Regions from separate parts of the Solibacillus sp. GQ1 genome, predicted to be linked through region 2. Evidence: riboswitches for the same ligand, from Rfam matches in the RefSeq annotation. Region 2 holds a riboswitch; each other region holds the start of a gene.
What was found. Region 2 has a riboswitch for thiamine pyrophosphate ahead of tenA (thiaminase II). Riboswitches for the same ligand answer to the same signal wherever they lie in the genome.
Positions count from the first base shown of each region.

Region 1 (5,513 bases), on a different contig from region 2:
TGTAATAAAAGCGAATTCCATTACTATACGTACCGCTTCTGTAACAATTCCTTTACCTGTGAAATTCTCATCCATTGAATAGCCGATAAAACCACTTGAATAAGGTAAACGTTTAATTGAGTAGAGTGAAATATGTCCGATTAATTGACCTGTTGCATTGTAAAAAATCCCGAAAGAAAATTCACGGTTTGTTTGCAGCAAATGTATGCTTTCCAAAATTTTATTATACTGTACTTGTTCCGTATAAAATTCATCTCGATGTAATGGTTCAAATTCGGACCAATACATTTTATTGTCTCTTAGTAATTTTGCCAACCCTTTCGCATCGGACGGGGTGAATGTGCGAAGCGAACATTGTTGCCCAATAAGTTGAACCATTGGACCCTCCTTCTTGTGAAATAGCTTGAATAAGCTTTTCATTGAACCACCTTCATTTCATTTCAAAGCTCGCCTACCGTTTTTTCAACTTTTTCTTTTTTGATTTTACAGGCTTTGGCTTTATATCTATAAATTCCGTTTTTTCTTTATCTGGAGCTGTTTCATTACCTTTTTCGAAAATATTCGTAAGCTTCATGCCCCGTTTTGTAACTTCTTTTTCTATATGGGCAACTGTTTCTTTTAGTACTTGAACACGTGCATAGTTTTTGTCGTTCCCTGCTATTAAGTGCCAAGGGGCGTCTTCCGAATTGGTTTTTTCGAACATTTCATCGGCTGCCTCACAATATAAATCAAATTTATCACGATTCCGCCAATCTTCAGCCGTCAATTTCCATGATTTATACGGATCGGCTGCTCTTTCATTAAAACGTTTAAGTTGTTCATCGGAATCGATATGGATCCAAAATTTAATCATTATATAATCTTCATCTGTCAATTGTTTCTCAAAGCTATTAATTTCTTCATAAGCGCGTTTCCACTCTGTCTCTTCAGCAAATCCTTCTATGCGCTCCACAAGTACCCGCCCATACCAGGAACGGTCGAAAATTGCGATTTGGCCATGCTGCGGCAACTTTCTCCAGAAACGTTGCATATAATGATACCGCATTTCATGGGGCTGCGGGGCTGAGATGGGCCATACCATTAACCCGCGCGGATCGATACGTTCAGTTAGGCGCTTGATCGCTCCCCCTTTGCCCGCTGCATCCATACCTTCAAATGCAATAATAAGGCCTATTTTATTGTTGAATAAAAATTGCTGGGCGTTTAGCATTTCGTATTGTAAAGCTTTCAATTGCTTCTTATAGACCTCTTTCTCCAGTTTTTGCGATAAATCCATATCTTTTAGCTTTTTCAAATAGTGCTGCCTCCCCTACTCCGGTTATTTATGTATATTTTACTTGAAAGTGTATGGAATTGGTAATTGTTGCAGTCATTTATTTGAATCGTTTGATTATTTTATGTTGAAGCCTTGTTTTGATAGAACAAAAAAAAGCGGGCGCACTTATATATGCACCCACGTTTATAACTTAATCTTCTAATGTTGTTAAAATAATCGGTTTGTCTTTAGTTACGATAATCGAGTGTTCGATTTGGGCAACTAATGATTTGTCCGGTGTAATGAATGTCCAGCCGTCACCTGATTCTACGATATGCTCAGCCTTCGCCGAAATAAACGGCTCTACTGCCAACACCATGCCTTCTTTCATGATTGTTGTATCCCAAGCATCATAATAGTTCAATACATGGTTTGGCTCTTCGTGTAATGATTTACCTAAGCCATGACCTGTTAAGTTCATAATTACTGTCAACCCGTGATCACGTGCTTCACGCTCTACTGCTTTACCGATTTGATTTAATTTTGAACCTGCTTTCACCTTTGTCATTGCACGATCAAATGCTGATTTTGCTACAGTGCAAAGTTTTTCTTTATCTTCATAACCTTCACCAACAACAAATGAAATACCTGTATCTGCAAAATACCCGTTTAAAGAGCCCGAAACATCAATGTTTACGATATCGCCTTCCTGAATAACCTTGTTACCTGGAATACCATGTGCAACTTCGTGATTTACTGAAATGCATGTATATCCCGGAAAATCGTATTCACCTTTAGGACCCGAAACCGCGCCTGCTTCCGCAAACATACGGCCTGCAATTTCATCTAATTCTTTCGTTGTCACGCCAGGTACTGTCGCAGCTTTCATCGCCTCACGAATTTCAGCACAAATGCGTCCAATTTTTTTAAACGCCTGGATTTCTTCTTGAGTAGTAACAATCATGTGTAACTTCCTTCCTCTTAAACAATGTCTATCCTTAACTATAGCATACTTAAAATCGGTTGTAATTGTTCAAGGATTTTAAAATTTGCCGTTTAATTACTAATTTAGTACAACTTTCTACTATTAATATGAAAAAACTTGCAGCAGGAAAAGTATTCCTCACTGCAAGCTTTGAGTTTTCTATTCGTTATGTTGTTTTTACTTTTTGCAGTAAACGAGGTGCAGATGTGAATAAAACAACTGCGATAATTGCCGTAAGTATAGTAGCAGGTACCATATAAGTACTGTTGTAGATAATTGAATAGGCCCATACATTATCATCGCCAGCATATTCTTTAAAGAATACGACACCTGCAAGCAAGTGCGATACAAATCTTAAAGCACCACCTATAAGTGCCCCAATGACGATATAAAATGCCATTTTCACTTTATTGAGAGATTGTGCAGCCTCTAATAACGGCTTTCTTACAATTGCCGCTAACCCTACTACTGTAAATGCAAGACCGTAATCTAAAATAGCCTGAAGCCAGTGTACAATGTATGCACCGAACATCATTTGCATCACGCCGATCAGCAAGCCTGTTGCAAGTCCTGCTGTTAATCCCCAACGAATGGCCATTAACATGATCGGCACCATAACAAAGCTGATTGACCCGCCTTGTGCCCACATTTTAAATGATACTTGATCCAACACAAGTCCGATGGCAGCAAATATCGCTATCTCCACCATCATCAATAATTTCTTTCTGTCCATAACAATGCCCCTTTCTTTTATCCGATGTAACAAAAGTGAAGAGGGATAGAATGGAACTTTTACTTCTTCTAGGTATTTAGAAAAAGTAAAAAACGATAATCAGGACAAAAGCCTGACTATCGTTTGAACAGTCGGATTCTATCCACATCCCTACGCAAGTGCTAACTTACAGGTTCAAAGAGTCAGTGCAATCCCGTGCACAATCTCAGCCGACTTTCTCGGCACCCCTTGTGGTACATCTAATTTTTATTGTTTGAACATGCTCATTGTAACGAATATTTTTAAAACTTTCAACAGCTATTATTTTGAAACGTAATAGAATTACATATACTAGATACGAAGGAGTGATAAATAATGGATCAATCGAAAGGTTTAAGTGCACTGAGCTATTTGAGCTTTTATTTTGCACCGTTTATTTTACCGTTAATTATATTTATTGTTACGAAAGATGATGCCGTTAAAGGACATTCTAAAAAAGCTTTTATTACCCAACTCATACCGATACTGTTAGGGATTTTTTATATGATTTACTTTTTCACTTCCGTTCTTTCCTGGAATGACACTTTAACCTTGAGCATTCAGGATTTTTTTATTAGTTCGCATTTTATCGGATTTATTTTTTTAGTTGTTATTACGTTTATCCTGGCGATATGGAATTTAGCTCAAGCGATTAAAGTTTTACGTTAATGTTTATGAATGCTCCATCTTTGGGTATATTTTTTATACGAAATGTATTCGTTAAGGAGTGTTTACTAATGAAATTAAAAAAACTCATTAAAACAGCAATTAAATATGGACCAATCGTGTATCCAATCATAAAAAAAATGATGGACAACAAAAAAACTACACCCCAACCAGCAACTTCACGACGAACTCCAAAACGTTGACGCAAAAAACACATTTCCCACTTTAACTGGAGGGAAATGTGTTTTTTTCTTACTTAATAATAATCTCAGTTTTACTGTAGCCTTCTTTTAGCTTTTGCACTTGCAAAATAGCCGGCATTGCTGCTTTTAATTCGGCCACATGGGAAATGACGCCGATTAAGCGCCCTGTTTGCTGAAGATCAATCAATATATCGATTGCTCTTCTTAACGCTTCCTCATCCAAAGTACCGAATCCTTCATCAATAAACATCGTATCGATATGCACACTTCCTTGAACACTTTGAATAACATCGGCCATTCCTAAAGCTAATGAAAGTGAGGCATTGAATTTTTCACCACCGGACAGTGTTTTTACATCCCGCGTTTGCCCTGTATGACTGTCATATACATCGATGCTGAGTCCGCTTTGGGCATTTCCTTCTTTCCTTCCTGTAGATTTCAGGAAGTATTGGCCATTTGATAAGACACGCAAACGTTCATTTGCCGCATGCGTCACTTTTTCCAAATAGCCGATTTGTACAAACCGCTCAAATGAAATCTTCGCATCATTTTGACCGCGAATTAAATTATAAACATGTTCGACTTGCATCAGTTTCGCTTTATAGCTTTCAATCTGCTGTGCGGATTGGTCAAGTTTATCGCGCGTCTCCTCACATTGCTCCACATAGGACTGGATCAATGTCATTTTCGAGTACTGTGCCTCGATCTGCTCATTCAGCTCATGAATCAGTTGCTCACATGCCGTTAAATCAGCTCGTTCTTTTCCTTCGAGCAAAGGTTCTTCCTCAGCAATTTGAACAGATAATGTATGAACACTTTGTTTGTACGCTTCAACCGCATCCTGAATTTGCTGCTGTACATTTAAAGGCAGTAACGCAGTCTTATACGTTTCCAAGTCGAAACCTTCCTGCTCCAATGCTGATTCAAATGCTTTTTGCGCTAAAAGAGATTCCTGCTGTTTTTCTGTTACAAGATTTTTCGCATGGAGATGGTTTACTTCACAAGATTTTTCATCCAATTGGATTTTTTGCATCGCTTCAAGTGCATTTTGAATTGCAAGTTTCAAATGGCGATGTTTTTGCTGCTGGCTTGCCAATTCTTGTGTTACTTCATCCAATCTAGAAAACTGAGGCAATAATGACTGCTCACTTTGCTCAAGCTTCCCTTTTTCCTGCGCATATTGTTTATCAATATCGATTACATATTGCTGCCCTTTTTCAATGCGCCCTTGCAGCACTTCTTTATTTTCTGAAAGCCGTGCCATCGTTTTCTTTTCATTGATAAGCTGTGCCTGCTGCTGTTTTTGCTTTGTCAACTGCGCAGTCAGTACGGCCAATTGCTGTTCATACTCATGTAATTGTGAAAGCTCAGCGTCAAGTAACTGAAGCGCACTTCTTTTTTGTTCCAATGTTGCCTTTTCCACATCAAATTTCGAATTGACCTGGTAAAAGCTTTGCATCGCCCGATCTCCTTCATGACGCAGCTGTGCCAATGCATTGTCATCAATTACAACTGCTTCGCTGTTATGAATGGCTGGGTGCTCTGTGCTTCCACATACAGGACATGCTGCCCCGTGCTGTAGTGATGCTGCAAGAAAGGCTGCCTGGTTGCTGCGTATTTGCTGCTCCATATTTTGCAGCTTCTGTTGTGCTT
Region 1 covers NZ_JCAXEX010000004.1:42,920-48,432, forward strand. Annotated here, with positions in the region: gene AC6CH1_RS15595 (GNAT family N-acetyltransferase) at 1-378, opposite strand, end outside; gene AC6CH1_RS15600 (polyphosphate kinase 2 family protein) at 452-1,294, opposite strand; gene map (type I methionyl aminopeptidase) at 1,467-2,219, opposite strand; gene thiT (energy-coupled thiamine transporter ThiT) at 2,407-2,973, opposite strand; TPP riboswitch at 3,104-3,212, opposite strand; gene AC6CH1_RS15615 (magnetosome magnetite crystal formation protein family) at 3,328-3,660, shown strand; gene yxzF (small protein YxzF) at 3,729-3,860, shown strand; gene AC6CH1_RS15625 (AAA family ATPase) at 3,910-5,513, opposite strand, start outside.
Region 1: it holds a riboswitch for thiamine pyrophosphate, as region 2 does, so the genes downstream of both, thiT (energy-coupled thiamine transporter ThiT) here and tenA (thiaminase II) in region 2, are expected to answer to the same signal.

Region 2 (5,513 bases):
ATTTTCCAAAGTGTTGCTGTTCAAAATTTACTGCTGGACAATATCATTGCTGAAGCAAAGCGTATCGGAAATATTTCGGATATTCATTTTGATTTTGAACGGATTGCACGCGATCAGCGGGAAGCTTATAATAATTTCCTCCGAAGAGCTGTCGAGCGTATGCATGCGGAAGGATATACCGTTTCTACCGCATTGGCTCCAAAAACGAGAGCCGATCAGCCAGGGGAATGGTTTATGGGCCATGACTATAAGGCGCACGGCGAAATAGTGGATTTTGTTATGCTGATGACATATGAGTGGGGCTATTCTGCTGGACCTCCAATGGCCGTTTCTCCGCTGCCTCAAGTCGAACAAGTAGTACAATATGCATTAACAGAAATTCCTGCAAATAAAATTTTACTTGGGCAAAATTTGTATGGTTACGATTGGACATTACCTTTTGTACAAGGAGGAGATTACGCAGAAGCGATAAGCCCGCAACGTGCAATTGAAGTGGCCAAACGCTACAACGCAGCAATCCAATTTGACTATACAGCACAGGCACCCTACTTTAACTATTATGATGAGCAAGGGCGTTCACATATTGTCTGGTTTGAAGATGCGCGTTCGATTCAGGCGAAGTTCGATTTAGTAAAGCGATTAAATTTGCGCGGAGTCGGCTATTGGAAGCTCGGTCTGCCATTCCCGCAAAATTGGCAGCTCATCGGGGCTAATTTTAATGTAGTGAAGAAATAGCAAAAGGAAAGAAAGTCAGATGAAAAAACATCTGACTTTTTGATTGTCATCTAAATTAAGAAGGAGATTTTATTGAAGCTGATGAAGTATTAGTAGTAGCTGAATAAAAGGGGGATTATAGATGGGGAATATTCCGAAAATTTTACAAAACTTACGTATCCCAGTAATCGGGGCACCATTGTTTATTATTAGCAATCCGAAATTGGTCATTGAACAATGTAAGGCAGGAATAGTCGGGTCAATGCCTGCGTTAAATGCAAGACCGGCAAGCCAGTTGGATGAATGGTTAGCTGAAATTACAGAGGAGTTGGCCAGCTATAATGCCAAAAATCCGGATCGGCCGGCAGCGCCATTTGCCATTAATCAGATTGTCCATAAAACAAATGACCGGCTGGAACAGGATATGGAGCTCTGTGTGAAATATAAAGTTCCGATTATTATTACTTCACTTGGGGCACGTGAAGAAGTATTTGAGGCAGCACATCGTTATGGAGGCATCGTTTTCCATGATGTCATTAACAATCATTTTGCAAAAAAAGCGATTCAAAAAGGTGCAGACGGCATCATTGCTGTAGCAACAGGCGCAGGTGGCCATGCAGGTCAGCAAAGCCCATTTGCGCTCGTACAGGAAATCCGTGAATGGTTTGACGGTCCATTAGCTTTATCAGGATCAATCGCACGAGGACATTCGGTATTGGCTGCACAGGCGATGGGGGCTGATTTTGGCTATATCGGTTCACCATTCATCGCGACCGAAGAAGCGTTTGCTCGTCAAGAATATAAACAGATGATTGTTGATAGTACTGCAGAAGATATTGTATACAGCAATTTATTTACAGGAATCCACGGGAATTATTTGAAAGGTTCTATCATGAACGCGGGGATGGACCCGAGTAATTTAAAAGAAAGTGATCCTTCAGCAATGAACTTTAACGATAATACCGCAAAAGCCTGGAAAGATATTTGGGGCAGCGGGCAAGGAATTGGCGCGATTAAAGAGATTACTTCCACAAAACAATATGTCGATAAATTGGCCGAGGAATATGCTCAGGCTTATCAGGAACTGACTGGTAAAAGATCTGCAGTAACCCATCTACAATAGATGTCAGCGCATCATTAGTAACAAAATTTTTACTAACGATGCGCTATTTTGTGAATTTGTTATTGAACTATTAATTTCGTAATTTTGTGAATTCACTTGCCCGGGTCGAATTAATTTGTTACACTCGGGGTAATTAAATGCATTTGCGGGGGGACACAGCAGTGTTGAGAAGGTTAAAACCTGACCCTTAGAACCTGGCCGTTAATACGGACGTAGGGAGCAAAGTACACGCTATACATATGTACTTACTTTGGCTCCGCGTATCCTTTACGTGGAGTCTTTCTTTTGCAAATATACAAGCATTTGATTTGCGGGGGGACACAGCAGTGTTGAGAAGGTTAAAACCTGACCCTTGGAACCTGGCCGTTAATACGGACGTAGGGAGCAATGAAAAGTGGTACTTACACTTTTTGGGGACGTCTCTCTATATTGAGGCGTCTTTTTTGTGCTTCCGCCAACAAAAAGGAGGAGTAACAATGGGATTTTGTGAAAAGGTAAGGAAAGAAACGGATTTTTATTGGGAGGCTAGCTTCTATCACCCTTTTGTACAAGGGATTGCAGATGGGAGTTTACCGCTTGAAAAGTTTAAGTTTTATATGCTGCAGGATGCATATTATTTAAAACATTATACGAAAGTTCTTGCTCTTGCAGCTGCAAAAGCGACTACGGATGACGATGTTCAATATTTTCTGCAAACAGCAAAATTTATTCATGACGCAGAGCTGGAGTTACACCGTACAACGTTTAAAGAATTAGGTGTGACAGCGGATGATTTGGAACAATTCGAACCGGCTCCAGCAGCCTATAACTATGTAAGCCATATGTATAATGCAGTGCATAACGGAGATGTAGCAGAAGCATTTGCGGCAATTTTACCGTGCCCATGGCTGTATCAGGAGATTGGGCAAAGGTTAAAAGATGCATGTCCGAATGTCCCTCTTTATGAACAGTGGATTGCATTATATGCTTCCGAGGAGATGCTTCAAAATATTGAAGTACAAAAATCGATGCTGGATCGATATGCGAAAGAACAACCTGCAAAGCTAAAAGTATTGCAGGAGCATTTTAAGAAAAGCTGCTATTACGAATGGATGTTCTGGGAGATGCCTTGGACAAAGCAAAGCTGGGAACAAGGGGTGTATATAAATGAGTCTGCAAGCAATTTATAATAAACAACCATTAGTTCATTGTATTACCAACTATGTTGTCGCAAATTTTACAGCGAATGGCTTGCTGGCGGTAGGAGCTTCACCAGTAATGGCGGATGCAATAGAAGAAGTGGGAGAAATGGCTGCCCAGGCCAATGCTTTACTTTTAAATATGGGCACTTTGAATGAACGGACAATAGAGTCGATGAAGAAAGCAGGACTTAGCGCAAACATGCATAATACTCCGGTTGTTTTTGATCCAGTAGGTGTAGGGGCAACGAAGTTTCGAGCGGAGACAGCACAACAATTGCTCGACCTTTTAAAGATTAATGTAATCCGCTGCAATATTGGAGAAATGGCGGCTCTTGCGGGAGTAAATTGGGCGTCTAAAGGTGTGGATAGTGGCAAAGGAGATATCGATGTTGCAGTGACTGCCAAAAAGTTGGCTAATAACTATCAATGTATTGTGATTGTAACAGGAGAACAAGATGTTATTACTGATGGGATAAGAGTGGGATTTGTAGAGGGTGGTCATGAAAAGGTGACAAAAATGACGGGGAGTGGCTGCTTGCTTAGTGCCTTTTGTGCAGCGGTGCTTGCGGTCAGTAAAGAACCGTTTGATGACTTACTGACACTATTGACCGAATATAAACAGGCAAGTGCCAACTCTGCTGCAGCTATAGGAACTTTCCACACAAATTTCTTGAATGAACTAGAAAATTTAGCGGAGGGACGACAATGATTACATGTACAATCGCAGGCTCGGATAGCGGTGGCGGTGCCGGGATTCAAGCCGATTTAAAAACGTTTCAGGAACTCCGTGTATTCGGTACATCAGTAATCACCGCATTAACCGCTCAAAATACTGAAGGAGTGCATGGAATTTTTCCTACAACGGCTGATTTCGTTCAAGCTCAGCTAAAGGCAGTACTTCAAGATTTCGACGTAAAGGCAATTAAAACAGGGATGCTGTTTAGTGCTGAAATTATCGAAGCCATTGTGATTTTACTAAAAAATACGGATATTCCGCTTATCGTTGATCCGGTCATGATTGCAAAAGGCGGTGCCAGTTTGCTAGAACAGGAAGCAACAACGGCCCTTAAGGAAAAGTTATTGCCGCTTGCAACCGTTTGTACACCGAACATTCCGGAAGCGGAAATCCTGACTGGTTATACAATACAAAATGAAAAAGATATCAATTTAGCGGCGCAGCATCTATTAAGTCTAGGGCTGGAATGTGTAGTCATTAAGGGTGGTCATTTAAACAGTAAGCATGCGACAGATACGGTTTTCATTCGCGGGGAGCAACCATTTAAAATGAAAACCGAGAGAGTGGATACTAAGCATACCCATGGAACAGGATGTACATTTTCGGCAGCAATCACGGCGGAGATGGCAAAAGGTAGATCGATAGTGGCATCCATTATAGAAGCAAAAAAATATGTGCAGCTGGCAATTCGTCATCCGCTCAATATTGGCAACGGGTTTGGCCCGACAAATCATTTCGCCTATCATGAACAGCGGGGGTTGTGTGATGTCCATGTTTTTTGATTTAAATAAATATTTTATTATGGGAACAATCAATTGTAAACGCGACCCGCTGCTTGTTTTAGAAGAAGCGCTACAGGCAGGAATCACGATGTTCCAGCTGAGGGAAAAAGGCAAAAATGCTTTAAAAGGCGATGAGTATGTACAATTTGCGCGTAAATGCCAAAAGATATGCCAAACATATAAAGTACCATTCATTATCAATGATGATGTTGAACTTGCATTAACATTAAATGCAGATGGGATTCATGTAGGACAGGAAGACACCGAAGTTGAAAAATTTAGATCTTTTGCGAAAAATAAAATCGTTGGAGTATCGGTTCATACAATGGAACAACTGGAATTTGCCATTGCAAATGGGGCAGATTATGCGGGGATTGGTCCAATTTATCAAACTTTCTCAAAAGGTGATGCGAGAGCACCGGTAGGGCTGACGTTATTAGAAGAAGCGAAATCTCAGTACCCTCAATTTCCGATTGTAGCAATTGGCGGAATCTCTGTTGAAAACAGTTTCATTGTTAGACAAACCGGAGTAAATGGAGTCGCCGTTATTTCTGCAATCAGTCATAGCGATAATATAAAAGAAGCTGTAAATTCACTGTAAGTTAAATTCTGTCATATAAGTACTATTTTAATTGGAATAACCTGTACCAAATTACTCTTTTCTACTATTCTGGCAATTTAGTATGATAGTTCTGTTATACACTACAGAATTTGGGAGTGAAAGAAATGTTGAAAAAACTATCTGCTTCAGCCTTAACGCTAACACTTTTAGCAAGTGGCATGTCAGCAGTTTCAGCGGCACCAACATCTACGAATGAAGATATGACACGTGGAGAGTTTGTGAAGGCCGTAATTGATGCATTGGGAGTAGAGGTCGGTACGGGACAGTCTGTAAAATTCCAGGATGTACCTGAGTCGCTTAAGCCTTATATTGAAAAAGCGGTAGAATTAAAGTTAATTAAAGGAAAAACTCCAAC
Region 2 covers NZ_JCAXEX010000001.1:2,181,060-2,186,572, reverse strand. Annotated here, with positions in the region: gene AC6CH1_RS11170 (glycoside hydrolase family 18 protein) at 1-735, shown strand, start outside; gene AC6CH1_RS11165 (NAD(P)H-dependent flavin oxidoreductase) at 857-1,837, shown strand; TPP riboswitch at 1,975-2,073, shown strand; TPP riboswitch at 2,140-2,238, shown strand; gene tenA (thiaminase II) at 2,314-3,006, shown strand; gene thiM (hydroxyethylthiazole kinase) at 2,984-3,727, shown strand; gene thiD (bifunctional hydroxymethylpyrimidine kinase/phosphomethylpyrimidine kinase) at 3,724-4,536, shown strand; gene thiE (thiamine phosphate synthase) at 4,520-5,137, shown strand; gene AC6CH1_RS11140 (bifunctional 2',3'-cyclic-nucleotide 2'-phosphodiesterase/3'-nucleotidase) at 5,263-5,513, shown strand, end outside.

Region 3 (5,513 bases), on a different contig from region 2:
AAGCAGGGAAAATCATTACGCATGCTGCCCGCCTCGGACTTTTAGGCATGGTTATTTTCGGCGCAGTGAATTCGGCTACCCTTATTTGGGCGATTACTGATTTAGGAGTAGGTTTGCTCGGCTGGGTGAACGTCATTACGATCGTGCTGCTTTCGAAAACCGCTTTAACCGCACTGAAAGATTACGATACGCAAAAACGCTTGGGGCTTAACCCAACGTTCAACCCGCTAGTGTTAGGGATTAAAAATGCGGATTTCTGGGAAGACCTCGAAGCAAGATCTTCGATACCAAATACCGTTCCTTCAAAAGGAAAAACGGTCGTAGCGAAGAAAGTCCAAGAACGTCTGCAACCAGTGCCGAATCCGTTTTCTGAATAAGTGATAGGCTGACCATCGCTCGTTGTTTCGGTTGTGGTCAGCTTTTTTATTTATTATTTACTTCATATATGGTTCAATTATAGAACAAATGTTCCAATTAAGAGGTGAAGTTTATGAACATCGAATGGCTGCATATCCGCATCCTGATTACGTGCTCGATTGTGGGCTTTGCCAAACGTGAAGCATTGGCCGCAAGCTATCCGACAGAGGCAATTGATGAACTGGAACAGCACGGCTATATTGCCCGGACGCGCTATGGCCATTATTACAATACGAAGCTTGCCGCGCAGTATTTAAGAAAGTTTATTACAACGTATAGCCCGCGCTTGAAGGTTGCGGAAATGGTGGAACTGTTGGAGCATGCACCCGAATATATCGTCGTCGATATTGAAACGACGGGTGGCTCTGCTGCTAGAGGTGATAAAATCGTGGAGATTGCTGCACTAAAAATTCGCAACGGAGAAACGGTGGACCTTTTTCACCGCTTTGTGAATCCGGAAAAACTGATTAAAAATTCGCATATTCACGGGATTACTAATGAACGGGTGAAAGGTGAGCAAACGATCTCCCCTGTCATTCACGCCTTTAAAGATTTTTTAGGTGATTTGCCGATTGTCAGTCACCATATCGGGTTTGACTGGTACAGCTTCCTCGCACTCGAGTTTTTCCGAAATGGCATTCGTCCAACGAATCCGGCAGCCTGTACGGTACTGCTTGCGCGCAAATATTTGGACAGTCCGAGAAATAATTTAAATGTCATTGCCGAAACGTATAACATCCCGCTTCTTAACCATCATACAGCCGATGCGGATGCGATTTGTGCCAATGAAATACTGCAGCTTATTTTGAAGAAAGCGACTGCACAGTAGGAGACGGTTCTATCGGTTCTATTTGTGCGATCGCTTTTTTGTTTTGTGATTTTATTAGAATAGTTAGGGCGGTTATTAGAAAATGTCGGCGGGGTATAAGAACATCGGTGTCCTTTAATTGAAGATGTCGGCTGTTTATTAGAACAACTCACTGATTTATTGGCATCGCACTTTTATTGGAACATTTTTTTGTTTATTAGAACGATGCAGGTCGTTATTAGAAGCGTTTGAATGCCTCCTGATTTATTTGAAACTATTTCCATCCAATCGACGTAGAATAGAACAATGGAGGTGTACGGATGAGAAACTTATCTTCATATATGATGCTTACTGGGATATTGATCACTGCCCTATGCGGGAACTGGATCATCCTTAATTATGATGAGGTCGTGATTTATCCGAAAGCTTCTTATCTTACTTTCGGAATCGGGTTAGTACTGGTAGGATGCACTTTTGTAATGAATCAAATCTTCAGTTACCGGGAACAGGAAAAAGCACATACAAAAGATAAACGGCATGCTCTAAACGAATGGCTTACTGCTAATCAGCCAGTTAATAAATGGTTGAGTGGACTTGTTGTTCTACCGCTTGTGATCGCACCGTTTTATAACTGGACGCTGTTTTTTACGATGCTGGAATGGTATTTATTTTCGGGGCTTGTAATAGCCGGTATTATTTACATGTTGAATGGTGACAGAGTAGAAGACAATAAGGACTGGGAGTATAAAGGGAAGACAAAAATGATGCTTGATCTGATCGATTACCGCAAACATCCCTTTAATATTTCGCTTATTATCTACATCCTGGTCATTGTCAGTTTTGTGTTAAGCAAGAGGTTGGATATTCCGCTCTATATGGAAACAGGGGGCAACTCGCGCTACGTTACTTCTTTGCCAACGATTTCGTTTTTAATGTCTTCCTTAATGGTCGTGAGTACGTTTATTTATATTATCAGTCATGGGAATTTCTTTGGTTTTCGTAAAGCTGAGTTAAGTTATGAAAGAGTCATGTTCGTCCACTTTACAGAAATTATTGTATGTGGTGCCACCCTGTTTATTTTAATTTTCACATTAATCAATGCGTTGTATGTGTATTTTTAAATGGATGGCTACTAACGACATAGGCACACACTGGTAAATTATTGCATATTTTAACTACAATAAAAAAGAGGTGAACTATTGAACCCGAATCAAGATTATACATCAGTGCAATCCCAGTTTACATTCGACCTTAATAAAAACCCGTTATTCGTTAAAGACCAGCAAAATTTTATTAATGTAATGGGCGGCAACCAGTTAAATACGCTTGATAATATATCGCTGCTTGATATATATCTTAGCGCCAATAATGTGATTGAACCGCACTATCACCAAAATGCGGCGGAACTTGTTTACTGTATTACAGGGAGTGCGATTGTTTCGATTTTGAATCCGTTTACGAAACAGCTGATGCATTTTCCGATTAGCCCCGGTCAAGTAGCGAACGTTCCTCAAGGGTGGTGGCATTACGAAGTCGCTACGCAAAACAACACGCATCTGCTTGCCATTTTTAATGCTCCGACACCGGAAGTCATTTTAGGTTCCGACCTCCTTAAGCTGACACCAGCAAATATTATGGCCCATACGTATGGCATGAACGAAAATTTATGGCAGCAGGCAATTGCTCCTGTCAGACCGAATACTTTCATCGGTCCGCCAAACCCTTGGCAACATGCCCAACCCGGTAATTATGGCGGCGGGTATGAGCAGTAGTTTTTCTCGGTCAAAGGAATCAAATTTAGAAAATGCATTTGCATAATGAAACGGCCGTGTTATGATAATTGTGAAATTAACCCAATATTGGAAGCAGATGATCTGCTCATAAAACTACTAGGGGCGCCTTTTGGCTGAGAAGTACCCTTTGCACCTGATCTAGGTAATACTAGCGTAGGAAAGTAGTGTCGATCCCCTATTTTTATTTTTGTATAGGCTACGATACCACTTTCTTAATTGAAAGTGGTTTTTTTTGTTGCAAAAATTATTATAAAGGATGGTAGAAATGAATAAAACGAGAAAACTTACATATTCCGCGATTATCGCAGCGATTACGACGATTCTCAGCAGTTTGGTGTATATCCCATTAGGTTTTGCAAAAATTTTTCCGATTCAGCACTTTGCCAATGTCGTATCGGCGGTACTGCTCGGTCCATGGTATGCGGTATTACAGGCGTTTCTTACATCGACGTTAAGAAATTTGATGGGGACAGGCAGTATCTTTGCCTATCCGGGGAGTATGATTGGCGCACTTCTCGCTGCATTTTTGTTTGCGAAAACGAAGAAGTTGGCGTTTGCAGCGGTAGGTGAAGTGATTGGGACAGGGTTGCTCGGTGCGTTGGCTACTTATCCGATTGCGATTTTATTTTTAGGTCAGGAAGCGGCACTGTTCGGTTTTGTCCCGGCATTTATGATGAGTTCGTTTGCGGGTGCGCTTTTAGGCTATGGCTTGCTGAAGATTATGGTGAGAAATCGGGCATTTGGCGGGATGCTTTATCAGAATGTTGGGTGAAGAGCTGGCGTTGAACGCAAGGGATTTATTATTAGAAGACTTTAAAATATATTAGAATATGAAGCGCCGGGTATCGAGTCATGGCACCCGGCACATTTTATTAAGCTAAATTGATCTGCCATGACACGCCGTAACGGTCATTTAACCAGCCGAATTTCTTACTGAAACCGTAATCACCGATTGGCATTAACGGATGTCCGCCATCAAGCAGTTTTTCATAAAGATGATTGATTTCTTCTTCTGTATCACATGTAATAAAAATAGAAAATGACGGTGTGAAGCCAAACTCATGTTTTAAATTACTGTCAATGCACATAAATTCCTGACTTTTTATCGAAAAAGTTGCTTGCATAACTTTCCCTTCATCTCCGCCTTCATTTGCTCCATAGCGGACAATACTCGTAATTTCTGCGTCCTCGATAACGGATGTGTAGAAGTTCATTGCTTCTTCTGCAACGCCGCCTTGAAACATTAAAAATGGTTTTGCGCTTTTCATTGTACCCTTCCCCTTCTGAATTCAAATTTACACCACTTCAATTTAGCCTATTTTACCATTTTTCGCGAACTTTTCTCCCTATAAGTTAGAGGCATCTCCTAACTAGACGGTGCCTTTGATTTAATATTTAAATTTCGCGATGAGCTGTTGTTCCGAAGATGCGGCTACTTCTTCTGGAACCGTATAAAGATATAGTAGAACAATTCAACCTTTTATTAGAAAATCTTCCCCGAAAATTCAATCACCGGATGGTCATAACCCCCACCTTGTGTTTCATTATACGTCCTAACCTTGATAGCTCACTTTTCCGGTCTCAACTAATTCCTTCAGACCCATGAACATTAAATTCCAGCCATGTTCTGTGCCATCTCGCATTTCATCTAGAGCTTTTACGATGTCTGCATCTGTCCATTGCTCTTCATTTTCAACATGGATCAGTTGAGTGAACGTCATTTCACTGCCTTGTCCCAACTCTTTCAGCTCCACTGTGATTGTATCTTCCAGTTCGCTGAATTGCGGCATTTTAAAAGTGAACACGATTTTTTCAGGCGAATTGATTTCAACATACTTCCCGATCGCCCGGTAGTCTACACCTTGCCGGTGGTCTACAATTTCCCAACTGCCCCCTACTTTTGGGTCATTTTGTGCAACCTTGTTCGTCCCTTCCAATGTAAAGAACCACTTTTTCATCATTACAGGATTCAACCATGCGTCAAACACTTTTTCAGGCTTTACATTAAATTCTCTTTTCATTGTTAATGTAGTCGTTGAGGTATTGTTCATTCAAATTCTCCTTTTAGTTACTTTAGTTTATTAATAACCTATTCACAGGAACTTTTAAAACAATTGCTCCAATAAAAAAGTCTCCTGCGAGATTATTCTCACAGAAGACTTGCTTCATCAATTATTCTCCGAAAACGATATGCCACTCGGCGCGGCCTGCTAAAAATTCCTCAGCTAATGCTTTTGCGCCTTCTAAACTATGGCTTGCCGCCCAGCCGCATTGCACTTCATTACATGCTGGAACAGCCTCTGCCTTCAGCACATCTTGCAGCGTATTTTCAATAATCGTTAATACGCCGTCATAGTCATTGTAGTTCAGTAATGCCAAGTAGAAGCCTGTTTGGCAGCCCATTGGCGATAAATCAACGACATCTTCGCTATGATTGCGGATACGGTCAGCCATTAAATGCTCTAAAGAGTGTAGTGACGGCATTTCCATATGTG
Region 3 covers NZ_JCAXEX010000002.1:237,641-243,153, reverse strand. Annotated here, with positions in the region: gene AC6CH1_RS13595 (alanine/glycine:cation symporter family protein) at 1-377, shown strand, start outside; gene AC6CH1_RS13590 (3'-5' exonuclease) at 491-1,246, shown strand; gene AC6CH1_RS13585 (nucleotidyltransferase) at 1,546-2,346, shown strand; gene AC6CH1_RS13580 (cupin domain-containing protein) at 2,425-2,997, shown strand; TPP riboswitch at 3,107-3,195, shown strand; gene thiW (energy coupling factor transporter S component ThiW) at 3,284-3,790, shown strand; gene AC6CH1_RS13570 (VOC family protein) at 3,891-4,286, opposite strand; gene AC6CH1_RS13565 (SRPBCC family protein) at 4,572-5,069, opposite strand; gene AC6CH1_RS13560 (S-ribosylhomocysteine lyase) at 5,191-5,513, opposite strand, start outside.
Region 3: it holds a riboswitch for thiamine pyrophosphate, as region 2 does, so the genes downstream of both, thiW (energy coupling factor transporter S component ThiW) here and tenA (thiaminase II) in region 2, are expected to answer to the same signal.